DNA from 4 places in the Variovorax arabinosiphilus genome. Region 4 is predicted to be linked to each of the others. Evidence: predicted binding sites of a transcription regulator. Region 4 holds the regulator's gene; each other region holds the start of a gene.

Region 1 (4,181 bases), on a different contig from region 4:
CTACAGCATGCGGGCCGAGAGCAAGGAACTCACGGTGATGTTCTGCGACATGCGCGGCTTCACGCAGCTGTCCGAGTCGATGGCGCCGACCGAGCTGCAGGCCTTTCTCAACGCCGTCTTCAGCCGGCTCACCGAGATCATCAACGTCCACCGCGGCACGGTCGACAAGTACATGGGCGATTGCGTCATGGCCTTCTGGGGCGCGCCGGTCGACACGCCGCACCATGCCACCCTGGCCGTCCAGGCGGCGATCGAGATGGTCGCGGCCGTGCAGGAAATCAACCTCACCCACCGCGGCACCGGCCGCCCCCAGATCAGCGTGGGCATCGGCCTGAACACCGGCGTCATGAGTGTCGGCGACATGGGCTCCGCCGTGCGCCGCAGCTACACGGTCGTCGGCGACGCCGTCAACCTGGCGGCGCGCCTCGAAAGCCTCAGCGGCCATTACGGCACGCAGATCCTGGTGGCCGAGACCACGCGGCAGGCCGTGCCTACCTATGTGTGGCAGGAACTCGACCGGGTCTACGTCCGCGGCAAGGCCCGCGCCGTGGCCATCTTCACGCCAGTCGGGCGTGGCGGCGACGTGGGCGTGGCCCAGCGGGCACAGCTCGAACGCTGGTCATTGGTGCTTTCGGCTTACCGCGCGCAGCAATGGGCGGAGGGGCGGACCCTGCTGGCCCCTTTGCTGGCCGCCGATACGAAAAAAGTCCTTTACCAGCTTTACGCCAAGCGTTTAGCCTCCATGGCATTGCAGCCCAAAGACCCGAACTGGGACGGCGCAATCCGCTTCGATACCAAGTAACCAAGGGTCTTACACAATGCAGGTGCGTGTGCTCGGCTGTTCTGGCGCCATCGCCAAAGACTGCCGCACGACATCCTTTCTGGTCGACGACGACCTCCTCATCGACGCCGGCACCGGCGTCGGCGACCTCACGCTCGAGCAGATGGCCGGCATCGACGACGTGCTGCTGACGCACTCGCACCTCGACCACATCGCGGCGCTGCCGCTCATGATCGACGCCATCGCCTCCCGCCGGGCACAGCCCCTGCGGGTGCATGCGCTGCGCGCCACCATCGAGGCGCTGCGCGCCCACGTCTTCAACAACGTCATCTGGCCCGATTTCGCCAGCATCCCCAGCCGCGAGGCGCCCTTCGTCAGCTTCCACGACATCGCCATCGGCCAGACCTTGCAGCTCGGCAGCCGCCGCCCCAAGGCCATCGAGGTGCTGCCGGCCGTGCATACTGTGCCCGCCTGCGGCTACGCCGTGCGCTGCGCCGCCAGCCAGGGCCCGCACTGGGTTTTCACCGGCGACACCGAGCGCAACCCACCCTTCTGGGACCGCGTGAACGCCCTCGACGTGGCCATCCTCGTCATCGAAACCGCCTTCAGCGACCGCGAGAAGGCCCTGGCCGAGCGCAGCCTGCACCTGTCGCCTGCCAGCCTGGTCGACGAACTGGCCCATATCGCCCCCGGCCGGCACTACCCGATCTACATCACCCACACCAAGCCGGCCGAAACCGGCGAAATCATGAGCCAGATCGACGCCATCACGGCCGACTGGCAAGCGCGCGGCGTGGCGCAGCACGACATCCGCTGGTTGCAGACCGCCAGCGTATTGACCGTCTGAGTCGGACGGCCCAGCCGAAGGGACCGTCATCGACACTTTCGGCAGGCGTGACAGGTTTTGTCAGGGCATGAAGCCTTGAAACAACGAAATATGTCACTTCGTGTAAGCAGAACGTGAAGAACTGCACGTGAGGGGGCGGTTGCTGGCCTTCAGAACCCTGGCACGGTAGCTGCGGAGAGAAGACCGCGCCGGGGGCAGCGACCCGGACCCCGTCAACCAACCTGGAGTAAGTAATGAACCGTCGTTCCATCGCACGCAACGTGCAAAAGGGTTTCACCCTGATCGAGTTGATGATCGTTGTGGCGATCATCGGTATCTTGGCTGCCGTGGCGCTGCCGGCTTACCAGGACTACATGGGCCGCGCGCGCGTGTCAGAAATCATGCTTGCCGCATCGTCTGCCCGCACCGCCGTGTCCGAGGCAGCGGCAAATCTGAACAAGTTGCCACCAGATGCAAGCGTTTCCGTTCAAACTCAGACGTCGGACTACGTGGCAAGCGTGGGGTATGCTGGCGGGGTGATTACCGCAACGTCGTCCGATAGCAGCAAGTTGCCCGCGACCGCGCGGAGCAAAACCATCACTTTGACAGGCCACTATAACGGCACTACGGGTCAAGTTACCTGGGTTTGCAACGGCAGCATCCCGGCCAAGTTCCGTCCGTCATCCTGCCAGAGCTAAGCGGCACCCGCGGGTGATCCTAACGCCTGCCAAACCCGCCCTTGTGGGCGGGTTTCTTTTTTCAGCGGCCGCCCCCGTCGGGGCGGTCGTGGCGTTGATGCTCGTTGTCTGGCTCCTGTTTGCGCCAGCCTTGCCGGGCATTGTCCAGTTTGATGATCTGGGCAACCTCTCTAACCTGAACACGATCACCGGGCTGGATTCGGCCTGGAACTGGGTACGCCAAGGGAGGGCGGGGCCGCTGGGCCGTCCCCTTGCTTTGGTCACATTCGCACTGCAGCACTACGAGTGGCCACAACCGTACGCGCTACTGCTGTGGAATATTGCGCTACACATCGTCAATGCTCTGTTGGTCCTTTGGCTTGCCGTGTTGGTGGCGCAACGGTTGGGCGCTGCGAATGAAAAGCAGCTTGCGATTGGGTTCCTGGTCGCCCTCTGCTGGGCGATATTGCCCCTCTTGAACACCTCCACGCTGTTCATCATTCAGCGCATGACTTTGCTGTCCAGCACCTTCATGCTGGCGGGCCTGATTGCCTATCTCAAAGTGCGGGGTCCGGTCGATGTCAGCTGGAGGCGGCAGTTGCTGGCACTGGGATTGCTTGCCGCCTTTGGTGTACTGGCGTTATTAACCAAGGAAAACGGTGCTCTCACCGTCGTCTATGGCCTGATTCTTGAACTTTGCGTACTCACAACTCGCGGCAAGCGGAAGCTCAGCCTTGTCGCCATTGCGCTGATCCTGGGTTGCGTGCTCCTGCTCGCCAAGCTGGCGCCGTTCTTGTCCTGGGCCAGCAGCACCGAGCTTCAGCGCGGGTTCACTCTGCCAGAGCGCTTGGCGAGCCAAGGGATCCTGCTTCTAGCCTACGTGAAGGGACTTCTTGTACCAAGCCCAAGCGACCTGAACCCGTTTCGCGGCTATAGCGCTAATCATGGCGCGCTTGCCACGCTGTGGGGCATGGGGCTCTGGGCCGGGTTGATGCTGAGCCCGTTGTTTGCGTGGTGGCGTGGCTGGCGCCTGCCTGCCTTGTCGTTGGCCTGGTTTTTTTACGGTCACATCATGGAGTCGGGATGGGTCCCGCTGGAACTCTATTTCGCGCACCGCAACTACTTGCCTGCTGTTGGACTGGTGTTTGGACTGGTATTTGGTCTTTTGAGTCTTCGGCAGAACACGGGCCTTTGGCGAAGCGTTTTCGTCATCTACCTCGTCGTGCTCGGCGGCATCACATGGATGAATACATCACTGTGGGGCGACAGGGAACTGGCGGCGGAGATCTGGGCAAAGGAACAACCGCTCAGCGGCCGCGCTGCCATGAATCTGGCGTATGAACTCAATAGGACGCAAGGTCTGGGCGCGGCACAGATCTACCTTGACCGCTTCGTGACGGACAGCCGTGACAGCGCGGGTTTACGCTTGGTTGGGCTGTCCAATGCATGCGAGTTGGAACCCAAAGCAGACCATTCCAAGCGCGTGAGCCAAGCCAAAGACGCGATTCTCACGCAGCCTTACGAAGGATGGGCCTCGGACACGGTCGAGAAGTTGATGGCGCTGGTCAGAAAAGGCGGATGCCCCGGCCTAACTCAACAACAGGTCGCCGACATCGCGGCGGCCTTCTTGGCCCGACCGGCCTATCAGGAACACAGATCCATCGCCAGCAATATGCTCTCCATCATAGGGCTGGTCGCCATGGACCAAGGCAATACAAGAATTGCCATGGATTTCTATCTGCAAGCTATCGAACATTCGGCCACGTACGCCATGGCCAATCTTTATGTTTTTCTTGCGCAGCAACATCCAGTCTACGCAGACCTGAAGAGACTACGCACGGCGGTCGAGAAAGCCCCATTGCCACGGGGCACATCACAGGCTGAATGGGAGCAATTG
Region 2 (4,181 bases), on a different contig from region 4:
AGCCGCGGCACGGCCGCGCCCTCCCATTCGACCAGCGCCACGCCGGTTTCGTCGCACGACGATTCGATTCCCAATACGAGCATGGCCGCGAGTGTAGGATGCGCGCGCTTGCGGGGCATGGATGTTGCTGCATGCCCCTTCACCCGCCCCTCGGAACGCCCACGACACGATGAAATCCGGACTGAGCTTCCTGATCGCCGCCCTGCGCAGCGAGATCGACGAACTCGATCAGCTGTCGCGCACCAGCGCGCTGGTCGGCACCATCGGCCGGCTGGTGCATGCCCTGCAGCGCGAGCGCGGCATCTCCAACGTGCTGCTGGCCTCCGGTGGCCAGCGCTTCGCCGCCGAACGGACTGCGCAGATCGCCGAGTGCGCCGGCCTCGAGCAGGCGGTGCGCGAATGCTTCGACGCGCTCGAAGCGGACCCGCGCCGCCTGGGCAACAGTGCCCGGCTGTTCAGCCGCATCGCGTGGGTGGTACCGGGCCTGGACGCCTTGCCGGCGCTGCGCCAGCGCATCGGTGCCCTGCAGATGCCGGCCGCCGAGGCGACGGGTGCCTTCGTCAAGGTGATCGCCGGCCTGCTCGCGGTGGTGTTCGAGGCCGCCGATGGCGCGACCGACCCCGAGATTTCCCGCCTGCTGGTGGCGATGTTCAACTTCATGCAGGGCAAGGAGCTCGCCGGCCAGGAGCGCGCCTGCGGTGCTGCGGCCTTCGCGTCCGGCCGCAACGAGGCGGCACGGCAGCAGCAATGGCTGCATCTGATCGAATCGCAGGAGCGCTGCTTTCAGGTCTTCTCGGAGTTCTCCGGCCCCGAGCTGGAGGCGCAGTGGCTGGCCCACCTGCCGCCGGCCCAGACGGCGGAGCTCGAGCGGCTGCGTCGCATCGCCTGCGCCGCGCCCGCCGGCGTGGCGCTCGACCCCAACCTGAGCCCGGTGTGGTTCGACTGCTGCACGCGGCGCATCGACGCCATGCAGACGGTCGAGGAGCGGCTGGCGGCGGACCTGCACCAGCTGTGTATCGCCAAGATCAGCCGCGCCCGCGGCGAGTTGCAGACCCACGAGTCGCTGCTGGCGCAGCTCGCTCACGCGCCGCCCGCCTCGCCAGCCGCCTTCTTCGACCAGCCGGCCACGCCGCTGCTCGCCGCCTCGCCCGCCGCCGGCGGACCGCCGTACGGCCGCCAGCTGGAGCGCTCGATCCTCGACATGGTCCAGGAGCAGTCGCTGCGCCTGCAGGCCATGAGCGACGAGCTCGACACCGTGCGTGCGTCGCTCAACGAACGCAAGCTGGTCGAGCGGGCCAAGGGCCTGCTGATGGCGCACCGCCGCCTGAGCGAGGCCGAAGCGCACAAGATGCTGCGCCAAACCGCGATGAACCAGAACCGGCGGCTGATCGACGTGGCCGAATCGGTGCTCTCGATGGCGGAGTACCTGCCCGTGGACGGGAAGCCCTGAGCGCAATTGGTGCATCGCACAACAAGCGTGCTGCACAAGGCTGGTCGATCCAATGAGCCCCCGCCCCCAGCCAGACCTTGCTTCGTCGCTACAACTTCAGTAGCAAAAACAGATTCTCGACTGCTGGCACACCGCTTGCATGTCACCGTGCATAGACCGACGTAGGTCTTCAGGCAGGCGGCATCCAACGCGGGGTGTCTCCCACCGAACCGGACAAAGGCGTCCGTGTCCGTCGAAGCTCGCTTCCCAGCAGCTTCGGCGCGACGCGGACGCCTTTTTTGTTTTTGTTTTGTTGTTTGTCTCTGGCCTTGCCATTCCTTCCGGAGTTCGCCCCATGACCGATCTGCTGAAAACGAAGTTGAGCCGCCGCCGCGTGCTGCAGGCTGCCGCTGTCGGTGCCGCCGGCATCGACCCCGCGCTGCGCGCCCTCGCCTACGCGCAGGGCTCCGACAAGCCCGAGAAGGAAGAGGTCAAGATCGGCTTCATCCCGCTGACCGACTGCGCCAGCGTGGTGATGGCCTCGGTGCTAGGCATCGACAAGAAGTACGGCGTGAAGATCGTGCCCAGCAAGGAAGCCAGCTGGGCCGGTGTGCGCGACAAGCTGGTCAATGGCGACCTCGACATGGCCCATGTGCTGTACGGCCTGGTCTACGGCGTGCACCTCGGCCTGAGCGGCCCGAAGAAGGACATGGCGGTGCTCATGACCCTGAACAACAACGGCCAGGCGATCACGCTGTCGAAGAAGCTGGCCGACAAGGGCGCGGTCGACGCGCCCTCGCTCGCCAAGCTGATCGCCAAGGAAAAGGGCGACTACACCTTCGCCCAGACCTTCCCGACCGGCACGCACGCGATGTGGCTGTACTACTGGCTGGCCTCGGCCGGCATCGACCCGTTCAAGGACGTGAAGAACATCGTGGTGCCGCCCCCGCAGATGGTGGCGAACATGCGCATCGGCAACATGGACGGCTTCTGCGTGGGCGAGCCCTGGGGCCAGCGCGCCATCATGGACGGCATCGGGGTGACGGCCATCACCACCCAGGACATCTGGAAGGACCACCCCGAGAAGGTGCTGGGCACCACGGCCGACTTCGTCAAGAAGTACCCGAACACCGCGCGCGCCGTGACCGCCGCCATCCTCGAGGCCGGCAAGTGGATCGACGCCGGGCTGCAGAACAAGAACAAGATGGCCGAGACGATCGCCGACAAGAGCTATGTCAACACCAGCGTGGACGCGATCAACCAGCGCATCCTGGGCCGCTACGTCAACGGCATGGGCAAGAGCTGGGACGACCCGAACTTCATGAAGTTCTACAACGACGGCGCGGTGAATTTCCCGTACCTGTCGGACGGCATGTGGTTCCTCACGCAGCACAAGCGCTGGGGGCTGCTCAAGGCACACCCGGACTACCTGAAGGTGGCCACCGAGATCAACCGCGTCGACATCTACAAGCAGGCGGCCACCGCCACCAAGACGCCCGTTCCCGCCTCGCCGATGCGCACCAGCAAGCTGATGGATGGCGTGGTGTGGGACGGGAAGGACCCGGCCAAGTACGCCGATTCGTTCAAGGTCAAGGCCTGAGGAGAACACCATGGTGAGCGCCGTCTTTCATTCCCCCCTGGAGGCCCATGTGCCTCTCGCCACACCGGCCACCGCGTCGGCCGCCGTACCAGCCAAGGCCGCCGCCGTTGCGGCGCCTGCGCCGGTGCAGACTGCGCCCCGCAAGCCGATCGACCTGCGCGCCTTCTGGATGCGCGTGCTGCCGCCGCTGGCCGGCTTCGGCCTGCTGCTGCTGGTCTGGGAGCTGATCGCGATGAACAGCACCACCGGCTTCCCCTCGCCGCTGGTCACGGGCAAGCAGGCGCTGACGGTGTTCGCCGATCCGTTCTACAGCAAGGGGCCGAACGACCAGGGCGTGGGCTGGAACGTGCTGTCGTCGCTGCAGCGCGTGGCGATGGGCTTCGGCCTGGCGGCGCTGGTCGGCATCCCGGCGGGCTTCGCCATCGGACGCTTCGAGTTCCTCTCGCGCATGTTCAACCCGCTCATCAGCCTGCTGCGCCCGGTGTCGCCGCTGGCCTGGCTGCCGATCGGCCTGCTGGTCTTCAAGGGCGCCAACCCGGCGGCCATCTGGACCATCTTCATCTGCTCGATCTGGCCGATGGTGATCAACACCGCGGTCGGCGTGCAGCGCGTGCCGAGCGACTACATGAACGTGGCCAAGGTGCTGAACCTCTCCGAATGGAAGATCCTCACCAAGATCCTTTTCCCTGCCGTGCTGCCCTACATGCTGACCGGCGTGCGCCTGGCCGTCGGCACCGCGTGGCTGGTGATCGTCGCGGCCGAGATGCTGACCGGTGGCGTGGGCATCGGCTTCTGGGTGTGGGACGAGTGGAACAACCTCAACGTCGCCAACATCATCATCGCGATCTTCGTCATCGGCGTGGTCGGCCTGGTGCTCGAATTCGCGCTCATCAAGATCGCCACTGCGTTCACGTTCGAAGAGGTGAAGTCATGAATGATGATTCCAAGTTCATCGACATCCAGAGCGTCGAGCAGACCTTCAAGACGCCCAAGGGCAGCTTCCAGGCCCTGCGCGACATTCACCTGACGGTCGCCAAGGGCGAGTTCGTCGCGCTGATCGGCCACTCGGGCTGCGGCAAGTCGACGCTGCTGAACCTGATCGCGGGCCTGACCCGACCGACGCACGGCACGCTGCTGTGCGCCAACAAGGAA
Region 3 (4,181 bases), on a different contig from region 4:
CGGCGCCGAGGCCCAGGCTGTCGGCGATCAGCACGTCCTTGAGGTAGTCGAGGCCGCCTTCGAGGTTGTCGCGCCAGGTGCTGGTGCGCTGCAGGCGGTCGGCCGTGCGCACGTAGAACATCAGGAAGCGGTCGATCAGCGCGATGAGCGCGTCCTTGCTCAGGTCGCTGGCGATGAGTTCGGCGTGGCGCGGCTTCATGCCGCCGTTGCCGCAGACGTAGAGGTTCCAGCCCTTCTCGGTGGCGATGATGCCCACGTCCTTGCCCTGCGCTTCGGCGCATTCGCGGGTGCAGCCCGAGACGCCGAACTTGATCTTGTGCGGTGCGCGCAGGCCCTTGTAGCGGTTCTCCAGCTGCACGGCCAGGCCGACCGAGTCGTCCACGCCGTAGCGGCACCAGGTCGAGCCCACGCAGCTCTTCACGGTGCGCAGCGACTTGCCGTACGCATGGCCGCTCTCGAAGCCGGCCGCGATCAGCTCTTCCCAGATCAGCGGCAACTGGTCGACGCGCGCGCCGAACATGTCCACGCGCGCACCGCCCGTGACCTTGGTGTACAGGCCGTACTTCTTGGCCACCTGGCCCACGGCGATCAGGCCGTCGGGCGTGACCTCGCCGCCGGGCATGCGCGGCACGACGGAGTAGGTGCCGTCCTTCTGGATGTTGCCCAGAAAGTAGTCGTTGCTGTCCTGCAGGCTGGCCAGCTGGGGCTTGAGCACGAACTCGTTCCAGACCGAGGCCAGCACGCTCGCGGCCACCGGCTTGCAGATGTCGCAGCCCAGGCCCTTGCCGTGCTTGTGCAGCAGGTCGTCGAAGGTCTTGATCTGCCCGACGCGCACCAGGTGGTAGAGCTCCTGGCGCGAATAGGCGAAGTGCTCGCACAGGTGGTTGTTGACCGCCATGCCGCGCTTGGCCATCTCGAACTTCATGACCTGCGTGACCAGCGGCACGCAACCGCCGCAGGTGGCGCCGGCCTTGGTGCAGGCCTTGATCTCGGCGACGGTGCAGGCGCCGTCGCCGACGGCCGCGCCGATCTGCGCCTTGCTCACGTTGTTGCATGAGCAGATCTGCGCGGTCTCGGGCAGCGCCTCCACGCCCAGGCCCGGCTTGGCCTTGCCGTCGCTCGACGGCAGGATCAGGAACTCCGGTTCCGCCGGCAGCGCGATGCCGTTGAGCGCCATCTGCAGCAGCGTGCCGTACTCGTCGGCGTTGCCCACCAGCACGGCACCGAGCAAGGTCTTGCCGTCCTCGCTGACCACGATCTTCTTGTAGACCTGCTTGCGCTCGTCGATGTACTGGTAGTTGCGGCTGTGGGGCGTCTTGCCGTGCGCGTCACCGATGCTCGCCACGTCGACGCCCATCAGCTTGAGCTTGGTGCTCATGTCGGCCCCGGCGAAGGCCGCCTCGGCATCGCCGGCCACGTGCCGGGCCGCCACGCGCGCCATCTCGTAGCCCGGTGCCACCAGGCCGAAGGTCTGGTCGTTCCACGACGCGCATTCGCCGATCGCGTAGACGTCGCGGTCGCTGGTGCGGCAGTGGCTGTCGATGGCGATGCCGCCGCGCGCGCCGACGACCAGCGCGCTCTGCCGCGCCAGTTCGTCGCGCGGGCGGATGCCGGCGGAGAACACGATCATGTCGGTCTCCAACCAGGTGCCGTCGGCGAACACCATGCGGTGGCGGGCCGTGGCGCCGTCGGTGATGTCCACCGTGTTGCGACCGGTGTGCACCCGCACGCCCAGCTCCTCGATCTTGGTGCGCAGCACGCGCCCGCCGCCGTCGTCGACCTGCACGGCCATCAGGCGCGGCGCGAACTCGACGACGTGGGTCTCCAGGCCCAGGTCGCGCAGCGCCTTGGCGCATTCGAGCCCGAGCAGGCCGCCGCCGATCACGACGCCGGTCTTGGAGTGGGCGCCGCTGGCCTTCATGCCCTCCAGGTCTTCGATGGTGCGGTAGACGAAGGTGTGCGGCCTGTCGCGGCCCGGCACCGGCGGCACGAAGGGGACCGACCCCGTGGCCAGCACCAGCTTGTCGTAGTGAAGCACCTCGCCGTCGACGGTCGTCACGGTGTTGTCGCGGCGCTCGATGGCGGCGGCCCGTGCCGCCAGACGCAGCGAGAAGCCGCTGCGCGCGAAGAAGTCCGGCGCGACCAGCGACAGGTCGTCGGCCGTCTTGCCGGCGAAGAATTCGGAGAGGTGCACCCGGTCGTAGGCGGCGCGAGGTTCCTCGCAGAGCACCGTGACCTCGGCATGCGAGAGGCCCTGCTGGTGAAGTTCTTCGAGGAACTTGTGGCCCACCATGCCATGACCGACGACGATGATTTTCATGTTGAATCCTGCACGTCCGGCCCCGTGGGTGCCGTGCAGTGGCGGCGTCACAGAGGGTGCGACACAGCCAGGGGCCCCCGCGAGATGCGGAACGAAATCGGGTTGGAACGACCGAGTGCCGGGCGGATGAACGCGTCGGGAGGCTCGGGTTCCGCCGTCGTTGGCGGAGGCGAAGACCATCGCAGCGGCACTGCGGCGGTGGTCACTGCAGTTCATGCACGATTCGTGCCTGGTGAATCGGGCCGATTGGCGGGGGAATCGGTGAAATGCGGGCATGCCGCGCACCATGTCGGCCCCAGGTCGGGCGCCCAGCCCCAATAATGGGGCAGAACGGCGCAGCGCTCAGGCCGCCGCTTCGAGTCCGTTGCGGAAGTGCTCGCGCATCCGGGCCATGGCGGCGGCAGGGTCCCGGGCCACGATCGCGGCCATCAGCGCGCGGTGCTCCCGCAGCGACTCGTCGATGCGCCCCGACTTGAGCAGCGAGTTGTGACGGTTGAGCTTCATCACCTTGCGCAGGTCGGCCACCATCTGGTCGCGCCAGCGGTTGTTGGCGATGGCGAGCAACTGCATGTGAAAGCGCTCGTTGAGGGCGAAGAAATGCTCGCGGTCGACCTGGCCCGGGATGGCAGCGGCTTCCAGTTCGGCATGCAGCACCTGCAGGGTGTGCAGCTGTGCCTCGGTCGCGCGCTCGGCCGCCACGCCGGCGGCGTCGGACTCCAGCAGCGAGAGCAGGTGGTACACGTCCGCCAGGTCCTGCTGCGACACCTCGGTCACATAGGCGCCGCGGCGCACCTTCATCGTCACCAGGCCTTCGGCGGCCAGCACCTTCAACGCCTCGCGCAGGGGGGTGCGGCTGATGCCGTATTCCTCCGCGATCTTCAGCTCGTCGATCCAGCTGCCCGGCTCGAGCTCGCGACTGAAGATGCGCTGGCGCAGCAGTTCGGCCACCTCTTCATAGAGGGCGCGGGGCGTGAGGGTGGCGGCGGACATGCCGCGAATGTACCGCAGAAATTTCGTTTGAATTAATAATTACGGATGGTTAGACTTGGCTAAACCAACACCGAGACGAGCGCGAACCACCGCGTCCGCCAAGCCATGAGCACTCCCGAACCCACCTTCAAGCCCGCCGATCTGGCGGCATGGACGAAGGCCGCGGCCAAGTCCGCACCCGGCGGCAACCTCGAGGCGCTGAACTGGCGCACGCCCGACGGCATCACGGTCAAGCCGCTCTACACCGCGGCCGACCTCGAAGGCCTGAAGTACACCGACACGCTGCCCGGCTTCGAGCCCTACCTGCGCGGCCCGCAGGCCACCATGTACGCGGTGCGGCCGTGGACCATCCGCCAGTACGCCGGCTTCTCGACCGCCGAGGAGTCCAACGCCTTCTATCGCAAGGCGCTGGCTGCGGGCGGGCAGGGCGTGAGCGTGGCCTTCGACCTGGCCACCCACCGCGGCTACGACAGCGACCATCCGCGCGTGACCGGCGACGTCGGCAAGGCCGGCGTGGCGATCGATTCGGTGGAGGACATGAAGATCCTGTTCGACCAGATCCCGCTCGACAAGGTCTCGGTGTCGATGACGATGAACGGCGCCGTGCTGCCGGTGTTGGCCGGCTACGTGGTGGCCGCCGAAGAGCAGGGCGTGGCGCAGGACCAGCTGAGCGGAACCATCCAGAACGACATCCTCAAGGAGTTCATGGTCCGCAACACCTACATCTTTCCGCCCGCGCCGAGCATGCGGATCATCGGCGACATCATCGAGTACACGGCAGAGAAGATGCCGAAGTTCAACTCGATCAGCATCAGCGGCTACCACATGCAGGAAGCCGGCGCCAACCAGGCGCTGGAGCTGGCCTTCACGC
Region 4 (4,181 bases):
GGCCGTTCGACACGGCCGCTTCACAAATGTCAAAAGCCCGCCTTGGCGGGCTTTTTCGTCCGGGCGACCGGATGCACTGATCCGGCGCATACAATCGTCGAGCAAGTTTCGTGCCTTTATGACACTTCGACCCCACACTCCCCTTTCCTCCCTCCTGCGCGCCGGCTTCGCCGCGCTGCTGCTCGCCGTCGCCACCGTTCCGGCGCTGGCCGAAAAGGCCGACCGCACCAAGCCCATGAACATCGAGGCCGATGCCATGCGCTACGACGACCTGAAGCAGACCAGCGTGTTCACCGGCAACGTGGTGGTGACCAAGGGCACCATCATCATCCGCGGGGCGCGGATCGACGTGCGCCAGGACCCGGAGGGCTACCAGTACGGCGTGGTCACCGCGGCGCCCGGCAAGCTGGCTTACTACAAGCAGAAGCGCGACTCCGGCGTCGACGAGTGGACCGAAGGCGAGTCGGAGGTCATCGAATACGACAGCCGCGCCGACAACGTCAAGTTCATCCGCCGCGCCATCATGCGGCGGCTGATCGGCGCCAAGGTCAACGACGAAACCACCGGCGCGCTGATCGTCTACGACCAGAGCAACGACACCTTCACCGTGAACGGCGCGCCGCTGCCCCCGGGCGCCAGCGTGGATGCCGGCAACCAGGGCAGCCGCGTGCGCGCCATCCTGACGCCGAAGGCGGCCGGCGCCGAAGCGGCGCAGCCGGGCGCACCCGCCGCGCCGGCATCGGCACCCGGCCGGGGCCTGCGTCCGAGCACCACGCTCGGCGGAGAAGCGCGCCCGTGAACGACAGCGTGGACATCGCGAAACAGGCCGCGCCGGCCGGCGCCGTCGAAGGCAGCCGGCTCCAGGTGCGCGGGCTGCAGAAGCGCTACGGCAGCCGGCAGGTCGTCAAGAACGTCTCGCTCGACGTGCAGAAGGGCGAAGTCGTCGGTCTGCTCGGGCCCAATGGCGCGGGCAAGACGACCTCGTTCTACATGATCGTGGGCCTGGTGCGGGCCGATGCGGGCGAGATCAGCATCGACGGCGAGCCGATCGCGCACATGCCGATCCACCGCCGCGCCCGCATGGGCCTGAGCTACCTGCCGCAGGAGGCCTCGATCTTTCGCAAGCTCAGCGTGCAGGAGAACGTGCGCGCGGTGCTTGAGCTCCAGCGCGAGCCCGACGCCCACGGCCGGCTCGTGCCGCTGTCGAAAAAGCGCACCGACGATCGCCTGAACGAGCTGCTGTCGGACTTGCGCGTCGAGCATCTGCGCGATTCGCCGGCGCTGGCGCTGTCGGGCGGAGAGCGTCGCCGCGTCGAGATCGCCCGCGCCCTGGCCACACAGCCGCGCTTCATCCTGCTGGACGAGCCCTTCGCCGGCATCGACCCGATCGCCGTGATCGAGATCCAGCGCATCGTCAGCTTCCTCAAGAGCCGCGGCATCGGCGTGCTCATCACCGACCACAACGTGCGCGAGACGCTGGGCATCTGCGACCACGCTTTCATCATCAGCGACGGGCAAGTGCTGGCACAAGGCACGCCTTCGGAGATCGTCGACAACGCCGAGGTACGCCGCGTGTACCTGGGCGAACACTTCCGCATGTAAGGGGAGGACGGAACTCTCCATGAAGCAGGGCCTTTCGCTGCGCGTTTCGCAGCATCTCGCGCTCACGCCCCAGCTGCAGCAGTCGATCCGGCTGCTGCAGCTGTCCACGCTCGAACTGAGCCAGGAAGTGGAGCAGATGCTCGACGAGAACCCGTTTCTCGAGCGCACCGCCGAAGAGGCCGCCCGTGAGGAGTTCGGCGTCGACGCCGCCGATGCCCCGCCGCCGCGCGACGACGACTTCTCGCCCGGCCCCGCCGCCAGCAACGACAGCACCACCAGCACGACCGAGGCCGAAGCACCGGTGGTCGATGCGACCGAAGCCACGCCCGACTGGGAAGGCGACGGCACCGTCGACATGGCGCCCGACGACAGCGAATGGGGCGGCGACGCCCCCCCGCGCGCCAGCAACCTGGGCGACGACGAACGCGCCGACGCCACCGAGCTGGCGCGCAGCCAGGAATCGCTGCAGTCCCATCTGCACCGCCAGGCCCTGAGCCTGCGCCTGAACGAGAGCGACCAGGCCGCGTTGCGCTTCCTCATCGAGTCGCTCAACGAAGACGGTTACCTCGAGGATTCGTTGCCCGCCCTGGCCTCGGGCCTGGCGGGCGACGACAACGACGAGTTCGACGGGCTGGTGCACCACTTCCAGGTGGCGCTCGGCCTGCTGCAGAGCCTGGAGCCGGTCGGCGTGGGTGCGCGCGACCTCGGCGAATGCCTGGCCATCCAGCTGCGCGCGCTGGCCCGGCCCGACGAGACGCCGGAAGCGACGCAGGTGCGCAAGACCGCCATCGCGATCTGCAAGCAGCCGATGGAGCTGCTCGCGCGGCGCGACTTCAAGCGCCTGGCCACGCTCACCCGCAGCAACGAGGACGAGGTGCGCTCGTCGCTGCAGCTGATCGCGACGCTCGAGCCCAAGCCGGGCCGGCGCTTCGTCGACGTGGAACGCAACGTGGTGATCCCCGACGTGATCGTCACGCGCATCGGCACCGGCACCAATGTGAAGTTCCGCGTGATGCTCAACCCCGACGTGATGCCGCGCCTGCGGGTGCACGACATCTACGCCGGCGCGCTCAAGCAGCACAAGGGCGAAGGCAGCCAGGCGCTGTCGCAGCGGCTGCAGGAGGCGCGCTGGTTCATCAAAAACATCCAGCAGCGCTTCGACACCATCCTGCGCGTCTCCAACGCCATCGTCGACCGGCAGAAGAGCTTCTTCGTGCACGGTGAACTGGCCATGCGGCCGCTGGTGCTGCGCGAGATCGCCGACGAGCTCGGGCTGCACGAATCCACCATCAGCCGCGTGACCACGGCCAAGTACATGGCCACGCCCTACGGCACGGTCGAACTCAAGTACTTCTTCGGCTCGGCGCTGGGCACCGAGACCGGCGGCAATGCATCGAGCACCGCGGTGCGCGCGCTCATCAAGCAGTTCGTCGGCTCCGAGAGCATCAAGAAGCCGCTGTCGGACAGCCAGATCTCCGAGATGTTGAAGGAGCAGGGCATCGAATGCGCCCGCCGCACTGTGGCCAAGTACCGCGAGGCGCTGCGCATCGCGCCGGCCAATCTGCGCAAGGCGCTGTAAGTCCGTCCCATGAACCAGCTCCATCTCTTCCTGCCTTGCGCCGCCGGCGTCGAGGACTTTCTCGCGCAAGAGGTGCACGGCCTCACCGGCCTGGCCGGCGACGACCTCATGGCCTCGCGCGGCGGCGTCTTCGTGCGCGGCTCGTGGCGTGACGCCATGAAGCTCAACCTGCACAGCCGGCTCGCGCAGCGCGTGCTGATCGAGCTGGCGCACGCGCCGTACCGCAGCGAGAACGACCTCTATGCCATCGCCAGCGGCATCGCGTGGGAGATCTGGTTCACGCCGAAGCAGACCTTCAAGATCGAGACCACGGCGCAGCACAGCCCGCTGCAGAGCCTGAACTTCGCCACCCTGCGCATCAAGGACGCCATCGCCGACCGCTTCCGCGCCAAGGCCGGCGGCGTGCGGCCGAGCATCGAGACGCAGTGGCCCGACGTGCGCGTGTTCGCGCACCTGACCACCGACACCTGCACGCTCTACATCGACACCTCGGGCGAGCCGCTCTTCAAGCGCGGCTGGCGCCAGGACACCGGCGACGCGCCGTTGAAGGAAACGCTGGCCGCGGCCATGCTGGCCGCCAGCGGCTGGTGGAACCCGGAAACCGGCGCCGTGTCGGAGGCGCCGCTGTACGACCCTTGCTGCGGCAGCGGCACCATCGCCATCGAGGCGGCGCAGATCGGCCTGGGCATCCCGGCCGGTGCGCTGCGGCGCTTCGGCTTCGAGAAGCTGCTGCCCTTCCAGCCGCACGTCTGGGAGGCGATCCAGAACGAGGCCGCCGATGCGCCGGCCAGGACTGCGCCGGCCATCTTCGGCAGCGACGTGTCGCACCGCATGGTCGACTTCGCCGATCGCAACGCCGAGCGGGCCGGCGTTGCCGCGGCTGTGCAGTTCCGCGGCGGCGATGCGCTGCAGCGGATGCCGCCGGCCGAGGCCGGCGTGATCGTGCTGAACCCGCCGTACGGCGAGCGGATCGAGGTCGGCGGCGTGGCGCGCGCCGGCG

The links. Region 4 encodes sigma-54, which starts transcription at its own class of promoters, with help from an activator protein. Its sites were predicted from a motif close to TGGCANGNAANCTGCTTT; they were not measured.
Region 1: a site for sigma-54 is predicted at 1,787-1,804, ahead of QTH86_RS18320 (pilin). Genes of this name have one in related genera too.
Region 2: a site for sigma-54 is predicted at 1,575-1,592, ahead of QTH86_RS06910 (CmpA/NrtA family ABC transporter substrate-binding protein). Genes of this name have one in related genera too.
Region 3: a site for sigma-54 is predicted at 2,534-2,551, ahead of nirB (nitrite reductase large subunit NirB). Genes of this name have one in related genera too.

The regions. Positions count from the first base shown of each region.
Region 1 is NZ_JASZYB010000002.1:926,816-930,996, forward strand. It holds gene QTH86_RS18310 (CHASE2 domain-containing protein) at 1-802, shown strand, start outside; gene QTH86_RS18315 (3',5'-cyclic-nucleotide phosphodiesterase) at 819-1,628, shown strand; gene QTH86_RS18320 (pilin) at 1,862-2,305, shown strand; gene QTH86_RS18325 (hypothetical protein) at 2,349-4,181, shown strand, end outside.
Region 2 is NZ_JASZYB010000001.1:1,438,225-1,442,405, forward strand. It holds gene tsaD (tRNA (adenosine(37)-N6)-threonylcarbamoyltransferase complex transferase subunit TsaD) at 1-83, opposite strand, end outside; gene QTH86_RS06905 (nitrate regulatory protein) at 170-1,450, shown strand; gene QTH86_RS06910 (CmpA/NrtA family ABC transporter substrate-binding protein) at 1,785-3,029, shown strand; gene ntrB (nitrate ABC transporter permease) at 3,040-3,963, shown strand; gene QTH86_RS06920 (ABC transporter ATP-binding protein) at 3,960-4,181, shown strand, end outside.
Region 3 is NZ_JASZYB010000001.1:1,846,148-1,850,328, reverse strand. It holds gene nirB (nitrite reductase large subunit NirB) at 1-2,320, opposite strand, end outside; gene QTH86_RS08765 (GntR family transcriptional regulator) at 2,663-3,310, opposite strand; gene scpA (methylmalonyl-CoA mutase) at 3,416-4,181, shown strand, end outside.
Region 4 is NZ_JASZYB010000003.1:266,902-271,082, forward strand. It holds gene lptA (lipopolysaccharide transport periplasmic protein LptA) at 119-799, shown strand; gene lptB (LPS export ABC transporter ATP-binding protein) at 796-1,602, shown strand; gene QTH86_RS19740 (RNA polymerase factor sigma-54) at 1,622-3,181, shown strand; gene QTH86_RS19745 (THUMP domain-containing class I SAM-dependent RNA methyltransferase) at 3,191-4,181, shown strand, end outside.